Regions from separate parts of the Phocaeicola sp. RTP21359st1_B8_RTP21360_211022 genome, predicted to be linked through region 4. Evidence: riboswitches for the same ligand, from Rfam matches in the RefSeq annotation. Region 4 holds a riboswitch; each other region holds the start of a gene.

Region 1 (4,192 bases), on a different contig from region 4:
CAATATAAAATGATTACATACACCACGATGAGTGCTAACTTGATGATAAGAGAAATCGGGATTTCCTTATTCCTAGCTTGTGTAGGGTTGGGAGCCGGGAAAGATTTTATAGAGACAATTGTAAATGAAGGTGGATATATTTGGATTATGTATGGAGCTATTATTACGACCGTACCATTAATCATAACGGGGCTCATTGGGCGTTATGCCTGTAAATTAAACTATTATACCCTTATTGGTGTATTATCAGGAGCAAATACTAATCCGCCTGCCCTCGCCTATTCCAATGATCTGACTTCATGTGACGCTCCGGCCGTGGGATATGCCACCGTATATCCGCTTGCTATGTTCCTACGCGTACTTACGGCTCAATTATTGATACTCTCATTAGGTTAAACTTTAAAATTCTTTAAATATGTACCAACAAGAAACGATTACCAAAGAACTACATTTACAGTTAAGTGATGAAGATTTGGCACAGTTCGAACTTGATGCCAAAGAAACGGAACGTCTCGGACACATCGGCACCCACATGGATTGCTATATGGAAGCTCCCCGCTATAAAGAATATGTAACAGATGCCGTCGTGGTAGATTGTCGGAACGGACTACCAGCCGACGAATACTTTAATAACTTGGACATAGAAGGTAAAGCATTGGTTTTATATACCGGCAATATGGCAACCAACGACTATGCAACCAAAGACTTCTTTATGTTTGACATGAAGCTTAATTGGGACTCTCTGGCTGCATTACTTTATAACCATCCAAAGTTTATTCTTATTGACTCACATGGGTTAGGCATGTTTTCACAACACCGGTTATTCGATATGGAATGTGAGAAAAACGGTTGTTTTCTTATTATGTGCCTGATGCTTGAAGGAGAAGAAATATTGAATATAAAAAAATTAAAGATTGAAATTGACAAGGAAATGCCTTCCACTGGAAAGCCATGTCGTGTCTATGGATTCTAAAAAAAGAAAAACATAACTTCATTTAAATGGATAAGACAGCCGAAACTTTGATAGATGTCAGTGGATTTATTTCTGAATATTCCGCTCACATGATGGGATGTGGTGTACATACTTCACGAGTGATACGCAGTGCCAATCGCATTGGGGAATCATTCGGTTATATGGTAAAAATCAGTGTCATTCAGAAAAAGAAAAGACGAGATCGAAAAGCAAGTATATCAATTGGTTACTCATAACAATAGTAGCTGTGCTGCTTGGAAGCATGGTAGTAGAACTTGTCCAAAATGTTTAATACCATCCAACTTTTATAAATCATTTCTGATTTTTAAACTAACTCAATGCTGTAATAATTCCAATTTCCATTATCTTTGTTCCCGAATCGGTTCCGAATAGATGTCCTCTATCCGGATTAAAAGGGAATCGGGTGTAAATCCCGGACAGTCCCGCTGCTGTGAAACTCCGATAAAATTTCCGATACGTACCTATTGCCACTGCCTGACTCCACATAACGAGAACGCGGGAAGGCATCGGAAATGAGGAGCCAGTCAGAAGACCTGCCATTCATCAAAGGCCGTTTCTACTCGTGGGGTTAGGGAAGCGGTACGAAAATATACAATAATTCATACCAACAGCATCTCATGCAAATAATTAAAAGGAATGGGACAACAGAATCCTACGACAGGGAAAAAATAGCCGTTGCCATACGGAAAAGTTTTATCAGTACCCAAAAAGAAATAACAGATGAAGCTGTCTACACCATAGTAGATGAAGTGGAACAATTTCTGCATCAAAACGAAGCAAATCGTAGTGTAGAACGCATTCAGGACGAAGTGGAACGTAGCTTGATGGAACATGGCTTTTACGCAGAAGCCAAAAACTATATACTTTACCGTTGGCAGCGCACAGAAAGAAGAAAAGTCCTCAGTCAAATCATTACCGGAACCGGTGATGATACTATAGCAAATATACTGAAAGAGATACAAAAAGACTTCTCCGGGAAGGAATATAGTCTAACCTTTCTCGCAGAGAAATTCACAAGTTTCTGTAAACCGGATATGACATCCGGGGAACGGTTGGCGGCACTTGTCAAAGCGGCTGTAGAACTGACAACACAAGAAACTCCCGACTGGGAATTCATTGCAGCGCGTCTGCTGAATTTCCGATTGACAAAGAAACTGACCGAACAGGCGGAAGCTGCCGGCATCTTTTCATTTTATGATAAATTACGCTACCTCACCGACGAGGGCTTGTATGGTAATTATATCTTGGCCTCCTATACTCCACAGGAGATAGAAACGGCAGCCGGCTTCATGTGTCCCGAACGTGACAAGCTTTTCAATTATTCAGGACTGGATCTGCTTGCCAAACGTTATCTGATCCGTACCCGTTCACACGAACCTATAGAGTCTGTGCAGGAAATGTATTTAGGGATTGCCCTTCATCTCGCTATGCCCGAAAAACAGAACAGACTGCAATGGGTAAAAAAGTTCTATGATATATTAAGTCGTCTGGAAGTCACAATGGCCACTCCTACCCTGGCAAATGCCCGAAAACCTTATCACCAGTTATCCAGTTGCTTCATTGATACAGTGCCCGATAGTCTGGAAGGCATTTACCGCAGCTTAGACAATTTTGCGATGGTAAGCAAATTTGGAGGAGGAATGGGAATGTACTTTGGCAAAGTTCGTGCCGCAGGTGGAAACATACGCGGATTCAAAGGTGTGGCCGGAGGTGTAATCCGATGGATGAAACTGGTGAATGACACTGCTGTAGCCGTTGACCAGTTAGGTATGCGTCAGGGAGCCGTAGCCGTCTATCTGGATGTATGGCACAAAGACTTGCCTGAGTTTCTGCAACTCCGGACCAATAATGGAGATGACCGGATGAAAGCGCACGACATCTTCCCCGCCGTATGCTATCCGGACTTATTCTGGCGTATGGCGAAACGGGATTTAAACCAGCAATGGCATTTATTCTGCCCCAATGAAATAATAACCGTCAAAGGATACTGTCTGGAAGACTACTACGGAGAGGAATGGGAACAAAGATACATGGATTGCGTAAATGACTCCCGACTCTCCAAGCGCAGCATGAGCATCAAAGATATCGTCAGACTGATACTGCGTTCGGCTGTAGAAACAGGTACTCCCTTTACATTCAATCGTGACACCGTGAACCGTGCCAATCCCAATGCGCACCGGGGAATCATTTATTGCTCCAATCTTTGCACGGAAATAGCACAAAACATGTCCTCCATTGAAACAGTTTCTACAGAGATATGTACGGAAGATGGTGATACAGTGGTAGTCAAAACAATCCGGCCCGGAGACTTTGTGGTATGTAATCTTGCCAGCCTTTCATTAGGACATTTGCCCTTGGAGGATGAAAAACAAATGAAAGAAAAGGTGGCAACTGTAGTACGGGCATTGGATAATGTGATTGAACTGAACTTTTATCCGATTCCTTTTGCTCAGATTACCAATCATCGCTACCGCAGTATCGGCTTGGGAGTCAGCGGCTATCATCATGCTCTTGCTGTTCGCGGCATTCGTTGGGAAAGCGAGGAACATCTCAGTTTTATGGATAAAGTTTTCGAACGTATCAACTATGCTGCCATAGCAGCAAGTAGCGAACTGGCAAAAGAAAAAGGGGCCTATCATTATTTTGAAGGCAGCGACTGGCAGACCGGAGCTTATTTTATAAAACGGGGTTACAATTCGCCAGAATGGAAAGCATTGGCTGTAAAGGTTTCCACACAAGGAATGAGAAATGCCTATCTTCTTGCCATTGCCCCCACCAGCAGCACCAGTATCATTGCCGGAACCACTGCCGGAACAGATCCGGTAATGAAACGTTTCTTCTTGGAAGAAAAGAAAGGAGCCATGCTGCCACGTGTTGCACCGGCATTGTCCGATAAGACCTATTGGATATATAAAAGTGCTTATCTGACAGATCAGACATGGAGTATCCGTGCCGCAGGGATCCGGCAGTTACATATAGACCAGGCGCAAAGTCTGAATCTATACATTACCAATGAATTTACCCTGAGACAAGTATTAAACCTGTATTTGCTGGCATGGGAATGTGGCGTAAAAACAGTATATTATGTCCGCAGCAAATCATTGGAAGTAGAAGAATGTGAAAGCTGTGCTTCCTGATCTTTTCGTAAACACTCCAGTACTGAATTGTCATGCTAAAACATTTCTTGTAGGGGCACCA
Region 2 (4,192 bases), on a different contig from region 4:
TTATGCCAGTAAAGGACGTTTTACCCAGTCCGTAAACATAGATGTCAATACCGGCAAGTTCGGCTCCTACACCTCTTATCGCCGTCAGCAGGCCGAAGGATGGCAACTGAATCCATACGAGGAGAACTCCAAAACTCATGAATTGGAAGAAACCGGGAAAGTAGCTTCTACAGGCTTCTATGCAAATACTGTCAATCAAAAATTCACTTTCGATGCTACCGACAAACTCTCTTTTTATGCCCGCGGCGGATATTATGACAACAAGACACGCCGCCCTTATGAAGCATACGACTACAACATATTGCATGAAACCTTTAATTATGGCATTGGTGCCCAATACATGATAAATAAAGGGAATTATATTACCGCAGACTGTTACGCCGATCATTTTTCTTCCTCTTATTGTTTTTTTAAAGACAATAAAACCTATAATGGAAAAGCAGGTGAAGAGCAAGTGCGCAAACGGACCCGTAATCACAATCTTAGCATAAAAGGTATTTTTAAATTAGGTAACCGGCACAAACTTTCAGTCGGCACAGAATATATCGTTGATGTCTTGAAAAGTCAAACAGACAATATAGCCAAAGAAGATGCTTATACACTGGCCTTGTTTGCACAAGATGAAATAAAGTTACTGAGAAACCTACAGGCTTTGATTGGTGTACGTTACATTTATCATGAAAATTTCAAAAATCATGCCACTCCCAATGTAGCACTGATGTATAAACCCGGCAAATTCAATTTCCGTGCCTCCTATGCAGCAGGTTTCCGAACTCCTACCCTGTCTGAACTCTATGCCACTGACATAGCTAAAAAAAATGACAGGTTGACAATAGGTAATTTGGATTTAAAGTCGGAAAAGAATAATTATTTCTCATTGAGTGCAGAGTATGTACATGAGCGTTTTTCAGTATCAGTCAATGCTTTTTATAATAATATTCGTGACATGATAGATTATAATACGATTGCCACGGGAGATAAAGCTATGGAGCAATATGGTCATAAGGAAGTTCGTCAACGTGATAATATAGCGGAGGCTAAAGTCCACGGAATCAATGTATCCGCCAATGCATACCTAGGTGCCGGGTTCAATTTAAGCGGAGGATACACTCATCTTAATACCCAAGATGTGGAATTGGAACAACCCATCGACAAAAGTATAAAAAACGCATACAATATCAATGCCCAATGGGCGCATTCATGGAAAATATATCGGTTGAATATAAATTTGAACGGCCGTATCAACAGCAAGCGTTTCTCTAAAAGTTACGGTTATGCTCCCGAGTATCAATTGTGGAATTTAAACACACGCCATTCTTTCAACTTAAAATCTGTAATCATCGAACCCGGATGCGGCATGGAAAACCTGTTCGATTATATGGATGACCGTCCTTATAACAGCAATTATGCGACACTTACCCCCGGACGTTCATTCTACATCAGTCTGTCTTTAAAATTTAAAAGCTAAAAAAATCAAAGACTTATCGAAGATAATATAAAATAAACCTCTATCTTTGCAACGGAATTAGTAATCGGGCTATCACATAGCCCGATGCAAGGGAACCCGGTGTAAATCCGGGGCTGTACCTGCAGCTGTAAATCCTCATGATGTTGATTGGATAGTCTAAAACCACTGTTTCATTTGAAGAAATGGGAAGGTTTCCAATCAGAGGAAAGCCAGAATACCTGCTAAGTCTGTTGAACAATAAACACCAAGCTTCCAGGATTAGAAGTATGTGTCCATTCGAACAAGCGTTTTCCAACGTCTATTCCTTTGTGGCATTCCTCTTTATCAGAGGGAAACTTGATGTTTTATTTTGCAAATTAAATAAAACATAATATGAGGTATTTACTTCCTGCTATTCTACTATTAGGTACACAAATTGCAAGTGCCCAAAGTATTCTCAAAGATAAAGACGATAAAGAATTGTCCGTATTACTGAATGAAGTGGTCATCACGGGTACAGGTACTGAACATTATCTGAAAGATGCTCCCGTACAGACTGAAGTCATAACCAGCAAAGCTTTGGAACAATATCAGGCACGCAGTATAGACGATTTGCTCAGTGGTCTTAGTCCTTCATTGACCTTTCATGATGGTGATATGGGGAGCCATATCCAACTAAACGGATTGAACAATGACTATATCCTGATCATGATAAATGGAAAAAGAATGAATGGCGATGTAGGAGGGCAAAACGACTTGAATCAATTAAATCCAGCTAATATAGAACGCATAGAGATTGTAAAAGGGGCCGCTTCTTCACTTTATGGCAGTGACGCAATAGCCGGAGTTATCAATATCATAACCAAACGTAACCGTGAAAAAATGGAGCTCACCAACACATCCCGCATAGGTGAATATGGCGATATACGTCAAAGTACCAGTTTCGGCTTTAACTATAGAAAGATAAAATCTGTAACCGGAATCAACTTCCGGCATACCGATGGCTGGCGGAATACAGACCTACAGTGGGATCAGAATCAATTGAAATCCGGCTCTACTATGTTGACCGTAAACCGTTCTTCAAACTATACCCTGTCCGAGAACATTGAATGGCAAGTCAATCGCAAACTAGACCTCACTGCAGAAGGCACTTATTATGAGCGTTGGGTAATGCGTACACACGGTCCTTGGAAATATCAAGCCAACGATTTTTATTATCGCAACTATACATTTGCAGTAGGAAGTAAATATAAATTAGGAAAACGGAATTATCTGACAGCAGACCTATCTTATGGCAGATACGGTTACTTCTATGACTATAAGCTAAACGAGCATACTGATTATTTTCTAGACAATGACCGCCATGAACGTATCACCTACTTTGCCGGTCAACGTATCAAACAAAGTATTCAGAAACAAATATTAGGCCAGGTAAAAAGTGTATTTTATCTTGGAGAGGACCATATTTTAAATGCAGGAATCGAATATCAGTACAATCATTTGGAATCACCTCATCACATTGACGGTGACCGCGCTTCCGTTTATACGTTGGCAGCTTATATACAGGAGGAATGGACAGCCAGAGAAAATCTGGTTCTGACTGCCGGGGTACGAGGAACACAACACAAGGAAACAGGATTGAATTTCAGTCCGAAAATATCAGGACTTTATAAACCCGGAGAACATATTAATTTGCGTGCGTCTTATGCTTTAGGCTACAAAGCACCCACTATTAAAGAACTTTATTATAATTATACCGGCGTTATCGGAGGCGGTGCTTTGACTGCATATCATGGCAACACAGATCTAAAAGCACAAACCTCACAATATGCTTCAATCGGTATCGAGTACGTAGGGCAAAAATTCCAAGCCAGTTTAACCGGATACATGAATTATCTTCACAACATGATTGAGCTGGTTGAAATTTCCGTAACTCCCGATGAAAAGTTTCTTGAAGTAGAAAAGAGCAAACAATATAAGAATCTGACAAAGGCACGTATTTATGGTATGGATTTCACCTTCAACTATCGTCCTGCAAAATCTCTCAGCCTTGCCGGCGGATATAGTTATGCTGATCCAAAAGCGCAATATCCTAACAAAGGTATAGATTATATGAAATATCTTCCTATTGATGCTACTTCCAGCCATAATGCAAATTTAAATATCTTATGGCAACATTCATGGAAACTGTATCGTTTGGGTATCGGCATCTATGGCAGATATCAGTCTACACGCCGTTATATAAATGATAATAATGCCGACGGATTCCAAACTTGGCGTATCAACACAGCCCACTCATTATTAAAAATGAAACGGTGGTCATTAACGATGAATGCCGGGGTAGATAATGTATTTGACTATGTAGACCGTACTCCTTTCGGACGGAATCGTGCCACATCAACTCCCGGAAGAACTTTTTATGTCTCCGCCCTCATTAAATTCAAAAACAATTAATAACCAACAATTTATAAATTAATTTTTATTAGTATGAAACAATTCAAGTATTATCTGATGGCGGCTTTTGTTGCTGCCGCAACTTGCACAGGATTCAGTTCCTGTAGTGACAATGATGATGAAGAAAGTACTGTTAATCCTGCTGTGGATGTAGTAACCAGAACCAAGCAACACGACACAGCCATTTTGCTCTGTACTTTTGGCAGTACCTATAATGAGTCCCTTTCTGTTTATGATGATGTGATTGAGGATTTTAAAGCTAAATTCCCCAATACGGATATTTATATGTCA
Region 3 (4,192 bases), on a different contig from region 4:
TCCACTTCAAAGGGTTCGGCATCGCCTCCCATAAAACAGACGCAAGTCACCGCCTTTCCATACTTCTGTAAAAGATGCCCAAGACTTTCTTCCGTTAAAGATTCTCCTACATTTTCCAACAAATGAGGGCTATGACAGCCCTTGCACCTATTGGGACAGTTAGAGAGATTGATCGCCAGAGTGACTTCATCCGGAATTTCTTGAAAAACGATGTCATAATCAACGTAACGGAGCATAATATCTTTGTGCAGCCTCCTTCTGCCTTGCCTGAGAAAAATTACTGATCCGCTTCATGTACCCGATAACACGTGTCAGATAATCCACATTCCGACTATGACATTCAGGACATTCATGCAAGTATCTCTTATCAATATGCTTACATTCATTGCAAATGGTATTCGGTATATTAAATGTAAAGTAATTACAGCCTTCTATAGCAGCTACCCGAAGTAGTTGTCTGTACTGCTCCTTACTAAGATGTTCTTCCAAATTCATGTGCAAGGCCGAGCCTCCCGTTAAATGCTTTATATAGCGGCGTCCATGCAGACGGAATTTATCGACAACATTCAACGATTTGTCTTCTACAATATAGAAATAACTGTTATAACATTCTCGGAATGTTTGGAAGCCTGCTTCTTTATCCCATTTAGCGTGCTTCACTCCTACATTCTCAGCAGGAATCATTTCGCAATTAAACAAAACATCCTTTGTACGGTACTTCCTATTATATCGTTCAATCATTCCTAAAATCTCCTGAACAAATGCTTCATACTTAGGGTTATCATTGATTTCAATACCCATAAATTGCGCTGCTTCCACCAAACCATTAACACCGATAGTTAGATACTGACGGTTCATATTGATGTAACCAGCATCAAACAAAGGCAGCATACCTTTCGACTGCAACAATTTCAGATTCTCATTATAAGCCAACTGGACTTTGTGTACCAAATCAACCACTTCTTCCAAAAAAAACGGATAAAGTATACCGGATTTCACCGCATGCTGGATGCAACGGTTCAAATTAATAGTCAGCACACTTTTTGAGCCTGTAGAAACCCCACCTGCTCCCAAAGTATAGCTGAAACCATTGTCCTGTATCTCATTGCGAAGACGGCAGCAACTACTTAAAGAATCTGCATTATCACTCATATAAGTAAAGAAAGAATGACCTTCGGAATACATTTCAGCCGTAAAGTCACCATATTCCTTATCTAATACATCACCATCTTTAGTCAAAAGCGCCATTGTTTCTACAGGAAATGTTAAAACAGTACGTGTACGCTCTTTATTAAACCATTTCATGAAACGTTTCTGCAACCAACTTAGTGAATTCCAGTCAGGTTGGCTTCCATCGGGAAAAAAGAAGTTACCAAAAAGACTTTCAAAATAATATTTGTCATAGTAAGCTACATTCCAAAAGACGGCTTGAAAATTACGCGCCCCTGTAGGCTGGTTAATAGAATATACTATTTGCTCGAAACAGTCTGTAATGATTTTGTCTATTGTTCTTTGTTTGGTAGATAAATCAACAATCTTATCGGGATACTTATAATATTCCTGCCCATATTCCAAACCAATGAAATAATTCATATACATCAAAAACTCTGGAGTAGCACAGGCACCACTTAACATACTGGATACAATAAAAACCATATTGACAAATCCACCACAAAAAGATTTCAAGTTAGTAGGAGCCGTAGAGTTCCCTCCCACTGCTATCGTACCATTATTCAACCAAGGATACATAGTAATGCTGGCACAATAATTAGCCAGATTAGTTTCATCATTTTTATAAATAAAATGATGATTCAGAAGTTCCAAATAACGATCGGACAATTCCTTTCCATACATGTCTTTCAAACGGTCAGTCAACAGACGACGGTTGAGACGAATAAAATTTGATTTGGGTAACTCTCCTATCAGCGTAGCAATATTCTTATTCTCCACATTGGCATTCGCATCATATTTACTGCCGGTTGCCGGATTGGAAGCGTCACAATAGTCAAGCAAAAACTTCAGTTTATCTCTCACCTCACGATCCTCCAAATGTTTCTGACGATACAGCATATACGCCTTGGCAACACTGTAATAATGTTCAGCCATCAGGGCCACCTCCACCTGATTCTGGATTTCTTCCACATTCATTCCATCACTGACACTAACGCGACTCAATACAGTAGTAATCACATCCTGGGTAGCAAAACTTCCTACTGACAAAAATGCTTTGGCTATTGCATTTTTAATTTTATCAAGAGAGAAAGTTTCTTTTTTACCATCTCTCTTAATAATAAATACCTCTGAATTAATCATACTTATAAATTAAGGTTATACAAAACACACATTATTCAATATAAGTCTTTCACACACGACAATTCATGGAAACCAGTAATAAAAAGGATCAGTATGATTCGTTCTATCGCCTTTCACCCGAAAGCCATGAATGATATAAACAATAACGGCAGGTCTTCTGACTTGTTTCCGTTGTAGCGCCTTCCCGGTTTTCACAATAACCAGTGGCTAAGAATGTCACAACACTTCCCCACACTATGGGAGGATAAAACTTACAGCTACGGGGATAGTTCCTGATTTGCACAGGATTCCCTTTTAATTCCGTTTCGCGCCAACGGCTAATCCGGAAACCGATATTACTGACAAAGTTAGGAATTAAATCAATAAAACAACTGGAAAAAGAAAAAAAACTTCAAGCAACACTTTTTTCATCTTTTCCGCTTCGTTTAATTATAAAATCCATTATCTTTGCCCCGAATTGGTTTCGGATAGTCTATCTGCTATTCGGATTAAAAGGGAATCGGGTGCAAATCCCGGACAGTCCCGCTGCTGTGAAACTCTGCTGGAATCTTGAAAAATACCTTTGCCACTGATGTGACAATCCTCACATCGGGAAGGCTTCAAGATAAGGAGTCAGTCAGAAGACCTGCCATTCATTAAAGGCTGTTTTTACTCGTGGGATTAGGAAAGCAGTACGAAAGAAAATAAGAAAATAAAAAAATTACGGGAGGAATGCCTATGAAAAAGGTATGTCCACGTTGTGGTGCAACATTTGATTGTATGCACAATGATATTTTATCGTGTCATTGCGCAACTGTCCGACTGGATGCTCTGCAACGCACCTATTTAATGGAGAATTATTCCGATTGCCTGTGCCATGACTGCCTGAAAGCCGTCAAGGACAGTTTCTATGCCTGCGAAATTAACCCCCGTTATAATAAGAAGAAAAATGATAAAGAAAGTATTGATTGCAAACAGAGGTGAAATAGCCTTACGTGTAATGCGTTCCTGCCGAGAAAAGGGCATACGGACCGTTGCTGTCTTTTCAGAAGCCGACCGCACTTCTCATCATGTGATGTATGCTGACGAGGCCTATCTTATAGGTCCTGCTATAGCCAGGGAAAGCTATTTAAATATAGAAAAAGTAATAGAGACTGCCAAACGATGCAAAGCCGATGCCATTCATCCCGGTTATGGTTTTTTGTCCGAGAATGCTGATTTTGCCCGCCGGTGCAAAGAGGAGGGGATCATCTTTATCGGCCCTTCCGCCGAGACGATGGAAGCGATGGGTGACAAGATTGCCGCCCGTAAGCGTATGATTGCCGCAGGCGTTCCCGTGGTCCCCGGTACGGAACAGCCGTTGCAAAGTGCCGAAGAGGCGGTACGTATCTGTAATGAAATAGGCTATCCTGTCATGCTGAAGGCTTCTATGGGAGGCGGCGGTAAAGGGATGAGGCTGATACACAGTGAAGACGAAGTGGTGGAGGCATATAACACCGCCCGTTCCGAGTCCATGTCTTCTTTCGGGGATGATACGGTTTATCTGGAAAAATTTGTGGAGGAACCCCATCATATAGAATTTCAAATTCTGGGTGACAATCATGGCAATGTAATCCATCTGTTTGACCGCGAGTGTTCTGTCCAGCGTCGCAACCAGAAGATTGTAGAGGAGAGCCCGTCTCCGTTCCTTACTCCGGAACTCCGCCAGGAGATGGGGGAAAAGGCAGTGGCTGCCGCCAGGGCGGTGAACTATTCGGGAGCCGGAACTATCGAGTTTCTGGTGGACAAGAACCGCGATTTCTATTTTCTGGAGATGAACACCCGTTTGCAGGTGGAGCATCCCATCACCGAAGAAGTGGTGGGCGTGGATCTGGTAAAAGAACAAATCCGTATAGCCAAT
Region 4 (4,192 bases):
CCTGCACTGTCCGTGGTATAGAGCCCGAAGTCCGTGTCGCTGTTGTAGTAGAGCTGCACCCGCTGCCCGCTAGCGACACCCGAATTGGCCCCGTACACCGCGATGCGTCTGTTGCCGCTGTCTATCGAGATATGCGTGGCAGTGAGGGCCGAAGCCCCGATCATCCAGCCGCCGATTTTTCCTTTGGTGAAGGTACAGCTCAGGCCGTTGATATAGTCCGTGTTGATGATGGAGGACCTGATGCTGGCGGCATCGAGCTTCGAGGCCGCTATACTGCCTGCCGCTATGCGGTCGGCGGAGATGGTTCCTGCGGTAATCTGCGAGGCGGTGATACTGCCGGTATAGATTCCGTCGGCCGTGATCTTCGTCAGCTTGGGATAGCCGCTGCCGCCCAAAGCCGTGGTGAGGGAGCCGATAGGTGCCGTCCACAAGGCACTGACCGTCGAGGCGAACGTGACGTTGCCCGAAGCGTCCCACGCGATGTTGCCGCCCGCGACCGCTCCGGCTCCCGAGGCATCCAGCCGCCATTTATAGCCCCGGATACCGTTCGAGCCGAGCGTAATGCTACCTGCGGCAGAGGTGCAGCTCCCCACAGTGTTGTTCTTCGTACCCCGGTAAAGGGAGTCGGCATCCACCGTCCAGCCGCCGATTTTCCCTTTTGTAACGTTCAAGGTCAGAGCTTCGATGTTTCCGGCGGTAATCAAGGAGGCTTTCAACGCCGCCGTGTCGATGCGTGCCGCAGCGATAATCCCCGATGTGATCTGGGAAGCACTGATGGAAATCGTCTTAATCGTATCGGCCGAGAGTGTTCCGGTAAAGACGCCGTCCTTGTCGATGTAGGTCGCACCGACCCAGTTCAGACTCACTCCGCTGCCGAACTCGACCTTGCCTGTCGTGGCGTTATACCTGACATACTGGTCGCCATAACCCAACTGGGCGTTACCGCCGTTATCTACATAGAAGGTTTTGTAGCCATCCCTAAATCCATAGATGCCGTTTACCGCCTCTGCGGCGATCGTTCCCGAGGAGGTCTTCGTATTGAGTGTAAACGAGCCTATGGCTATCCCGGAGACGGTGCCGTCGCTGTTTTTCGTGCCCGCAAAGAGTTTGGGGGTGATGACCGTGTTGCCGTTGATGAGCGTCTTACCCGTATTCCACTCCTTGACCCAGTCGAGCATGTCGGCATCGACCCCGTCCTTGCCCGGGATACCCGCCTTGGCTTTCGACCAGACGAACGACAGATGATAGACAATACCGGAAATTGTCACGGGAATATCTATTGTTCCGTGGTCGGCGAGGGTCGTCGTACCGGCGGTGATAACGTAGGTTAAGGTCTTCGTGCCGTTATTGACGGTAACGGATGAGAATCCCGCCGGCTTACCCACCGCACCGATGGTAAAGGCCGTGAGTTCCTCGTCCCCGCACATCACCCGTACGGTCGAGGTGAGAGTGACGGACGAGAGAATCTTCCCCGTGTCATCCGCGGGGAACACGTATTCACCCAAAGACTGGGTTATGGTATACCCGTCCTTCTGGACATAGATGGTCGCCTGTCCCCGGGCGATGAGAATCTTTGCCATGAAACCTTTTTCTGAAAGTATAGTGCGGAATGATTCCGGCAGGTTGCGGATTTTTTTTCGTGTAAATGATATTATTATAAAAAATATTTGTATTTTTGTAATTGGAAATGGTTCCGGGCGGTTCGCCGCCACGGATGAAAAGGGAATCCGGTGAGAATCCGGGACAGTACCCGCTGCTGTAAGTCCCCTCAAGGTTGCCGCAACCTGCCACTGGTGTAATGCTGGGAAGGCGCGACGACTGGGACGAGTCAGAAGACCTGCCATGACCGGAAAAGGATTTACACCCGCGGGAGAAAATCGGGTTGCGATCAGATACGGAATGCCGTAGGAGTCATTCTCATATTTGAAGACAAACATAATCCCGTTCGTGTAAACCTGCGCGAACGGGATTTTTTGTGTTTGTTAAAAATATGTTTTATTAAAAAACAAGTAAGCTATGAAAAGAAATTTACGCTTTCTGGCGGGAGCTTTCCTGTTGACGGCAACCGCCCTGTTCACCGGCTGTAATTCAGACGATGACTTTTTGATGAATCCTCAAACTGATTCAGTAACTCCCGAAACCCGAGCCAACTTTAATGATGATGGCACTACAACCATTACATTCGATGACTTCGATGAAACATTCATGGCGGTTTCGCCTAAAGCAGAGAACTACTACACGCTTTATGGATATACTGCAGAGAACCAAATCAGGGAAATATACGATCCCGATTTTGTGTTTGTCTCCGACATGAATACTGTAACCAATTCTTATGGAGCGTATACTGAATTTTCCAGTGGTGCCATTGCGTTGTCGAAATACAATTATCGTTCTGATTCTGCTGCCGGCAAGACTTCTGGAACTAATTGGTGGTATACTTGGGAGAATCAATGTAGTGTCTATAATACAGCATCCACAGATGGGGCCAATACAGGGGCAGGTCACAGCGGTTCCAATTTTGCTGTTGTATACGGCTACTCTGATTTCGGAAATACGGAGTGGATGGCCAAACCTGAATTCTATTTTGACTCCCCTCGCAAATTCAAGGGTTTATGGTATTGTAACACAGCATATACCTATGGTGTGATTATAAATGGTAATCAGTTCGGAACATCGGGTGTTGCAACACCGTTGAGTAATCTGAAAGATTCTGACGGCAACAATATAGGATATTTCCAAGTCAACATCGAATGTTATGACGTAGATGGAAATTTGATCACCACTGTATCGAAATTGTTGGCCGACTACCGATATGATAAACCAACAGTGTCCCCCGTAACTACATGGACATATTGGGATATTAATGTAGCGGATGTGCAAAGTGTAAAATTCAATTTTGAAGGATCTGATGTCGATCCTATATATGGACTCAATACTCCGGCGTATCTTTGTATAGACGACGTTACAATAGAATAACAATTTAATATAGTTTGGCATAGAACTGATTTCAGTTCTATGCCCTTTTTATTATGAAGGCTTTCATATTTAGTATTCTTGTACTTTTGTTTTTTATTACAAGCTGTAATAAGAACGATGTAATTACTGAAGAAATAAAACAAGCTCCTATAATTGAACTCGATAGTGAGACTGGCATTTACACTATCAAAGTTGGGCGTGAACTGACAATTGCCCCGACATATAAATATGCGAATAATGCACTTTATGCATGGACAGTAGATGGAAAACTTCTTTCATCTGAATCAATATTGAAGTATACATGGAATCAGGAACAACATCTATATATCAAATTGCGAGTTGATACACCAGAGGGTTATGCGGAAGAAGAGTTAAAAGTAGAAGTATTGGAGTTAACTCCACCTACAATTTCAATCATAATCCCCTCTAAAGGATTAAAAGTGCCTCAAAACACGGATTATATTTTATCTCCAGATATTCAACATGACGATCTTGAAAATTTTAGAATTGAATGGGTACGCGATGGAGAAATCGTCGGAACAGAAAAAGCATATACGTTTCACGAAAAAGAACTCGGTACATATTCGATAACAATCCGGGCATCCAATATAGACGGAGAAACAATCCGTGATTTCGACGTAGAAGTTGTGGAAACAATGCCTTATTCCGTACGGTTTCCGACACCATCCTATACACAAACTTCTACGGATCGTTATACTTTTGCAGGGCGTCCTGTATATTTGCGGCCTTTGCTGGAATATTTCGATTATCCACAGTATCAATGGCAGGTCAATGGAAAAATTATGGAAGCCGCTACCGACAGGGTTTTTAAATTCACGCCGACGACTCCTGGAGAATATTTCGTTGCTGTTACTGTTACAGAAAAAATGCCCAACACACAGCCACTTTCACGTAACATAACACGTAGTAATACTTCAATTACAACGACAGTTAAGGTTATTTGTGAAGAAAAAACGGAACAAGAACGCTATCGGCAAGCGACAGCGACAAGTTCAGGTATTTGGGATAAGGTTTATGAATTCATTCCTGCTCCCGGACAGTTTATTAATGAGTTATCCCAAAATACCGGATTTATAGGAAATGAAACGACGCCCCAACAAGCCATAGAGTATGCAACGAAACGATTGAACAAAAAAGCGCATGTTTCACTGGGATCTTTCGGTGGTTATATCATCATCGGTTTTGACCATAGTAT

Evidence for each region. A riboswitch is a leader RNA that binds a small molecule or an ion and turns the genes downstream of it on or off. The one in region 4 is predicted to bind cobalamin.
Region 1: it holds a riboswitch for cobalamin, as region 4 does, so the genes downstream of both, AB5062_RS03265 (ribonucleoside-diphosphate reductase subunit alpha) here and AB5062_RS04440 (DUF4465 domain-containing protein) in region 4, are expected to answer to the same signal.
Region 2: it holds a riboswitch for cobalamin, as region 4 does, so the genes downstream of both, AB5062_RS03320 (TonB-dependent siderophore receptor) here and AB5062_RS04440 (DUF4465 domain-containing protein) in region 4, are expected to answer to the same signal.
Region 3: it holds a riboswitch for cobalamin, as region 4 does, so the genes downstream of both, nrdD (anaerobic ribonucleoside-triphosphate reductase) here and AB5062_RS04440 (DUF4465 domain-containing protein) in region 4, are expected to answer to the same signal.

What each region holds. Positions count from the first base shown of each region.
Region 1 is NZ_JBDFXP010000004.1:157,388-161,579, reverse strand. Features, by position in the region: gene AB5062_RS03280 (putative transporter) at 1-396, shown strand, start outside; gene AB5062_RS03275 (hypothetical protein) at 416-973, shown strand; gene AB5062_RS03270 (hypothetical protein) at 1,000-1,209, shown strand; cobalamin riboswitch at 1,337-1,550, shown strand; gene AB5062_RS03265 (ribonucleoside-diphosphate reductase subunit alpha) at 1,612-4,131, shown strand.
Region 2 is NZ_JBDFXP010000004.1:171,046-175,237, reverse strand. Features, by position in the region: gene AB5062_RS03325 (TonB-dependent receptor plug domain-containing protein) at 1-1,468, shown strand, start outside; cobalamin riboswitch at 1,510-1,709, shown strand; gene AB5062_RS03320 (TonB-dependent siderophore receptor) at 1,841-3,901, shown strand; gene AB5062_RS03315 (sirohydrochlorin cobaltochelatase) at 3,935-4,192, shown strand, end outside.
Region 3 is NZ_JBDFXP010000004.1:165,634-169,825, reverse strand. Features, by position in the region: gene nrdG (anaerobic ribonucleoside-triphosphate reductase activating protein) at 1-236, opposite strand, end outside; gene nrdD (anaerobic ribonucleoside-triphosphate reductase) at 220-2,313, opposite strand; cobalamin riboswitch at 2,443-2,662, opposite strand; cobalamin riboswitch at 2,755-2,961, shown strand; gene AB5062_RS03300 (cysteine-rich CWC family protein) at 3,025-3,276, shown strand; gene accC (acetyl-CoA carboxylase biotin carboxylase subunit) at 3,242-4,192, shown strand, end outside.
Region 4 is NZ_JBDFXP010000006.1:62,190-66,381, forward strand. Features, by position in the region: gene AB5062_RS04435 (hypothetical protein) at 1-1,580, opposite strand, end outside; cobalamin riboswitch at 1,672-1,860, shown strand; gene AB5062_RS04440 (DUF4465 domain-containing protein) at 2,017-2,976, shown strand; gene AB5062_RS04445 (PKD-like domain-containing protein) at 3,030-4,192, shown strand, end outside.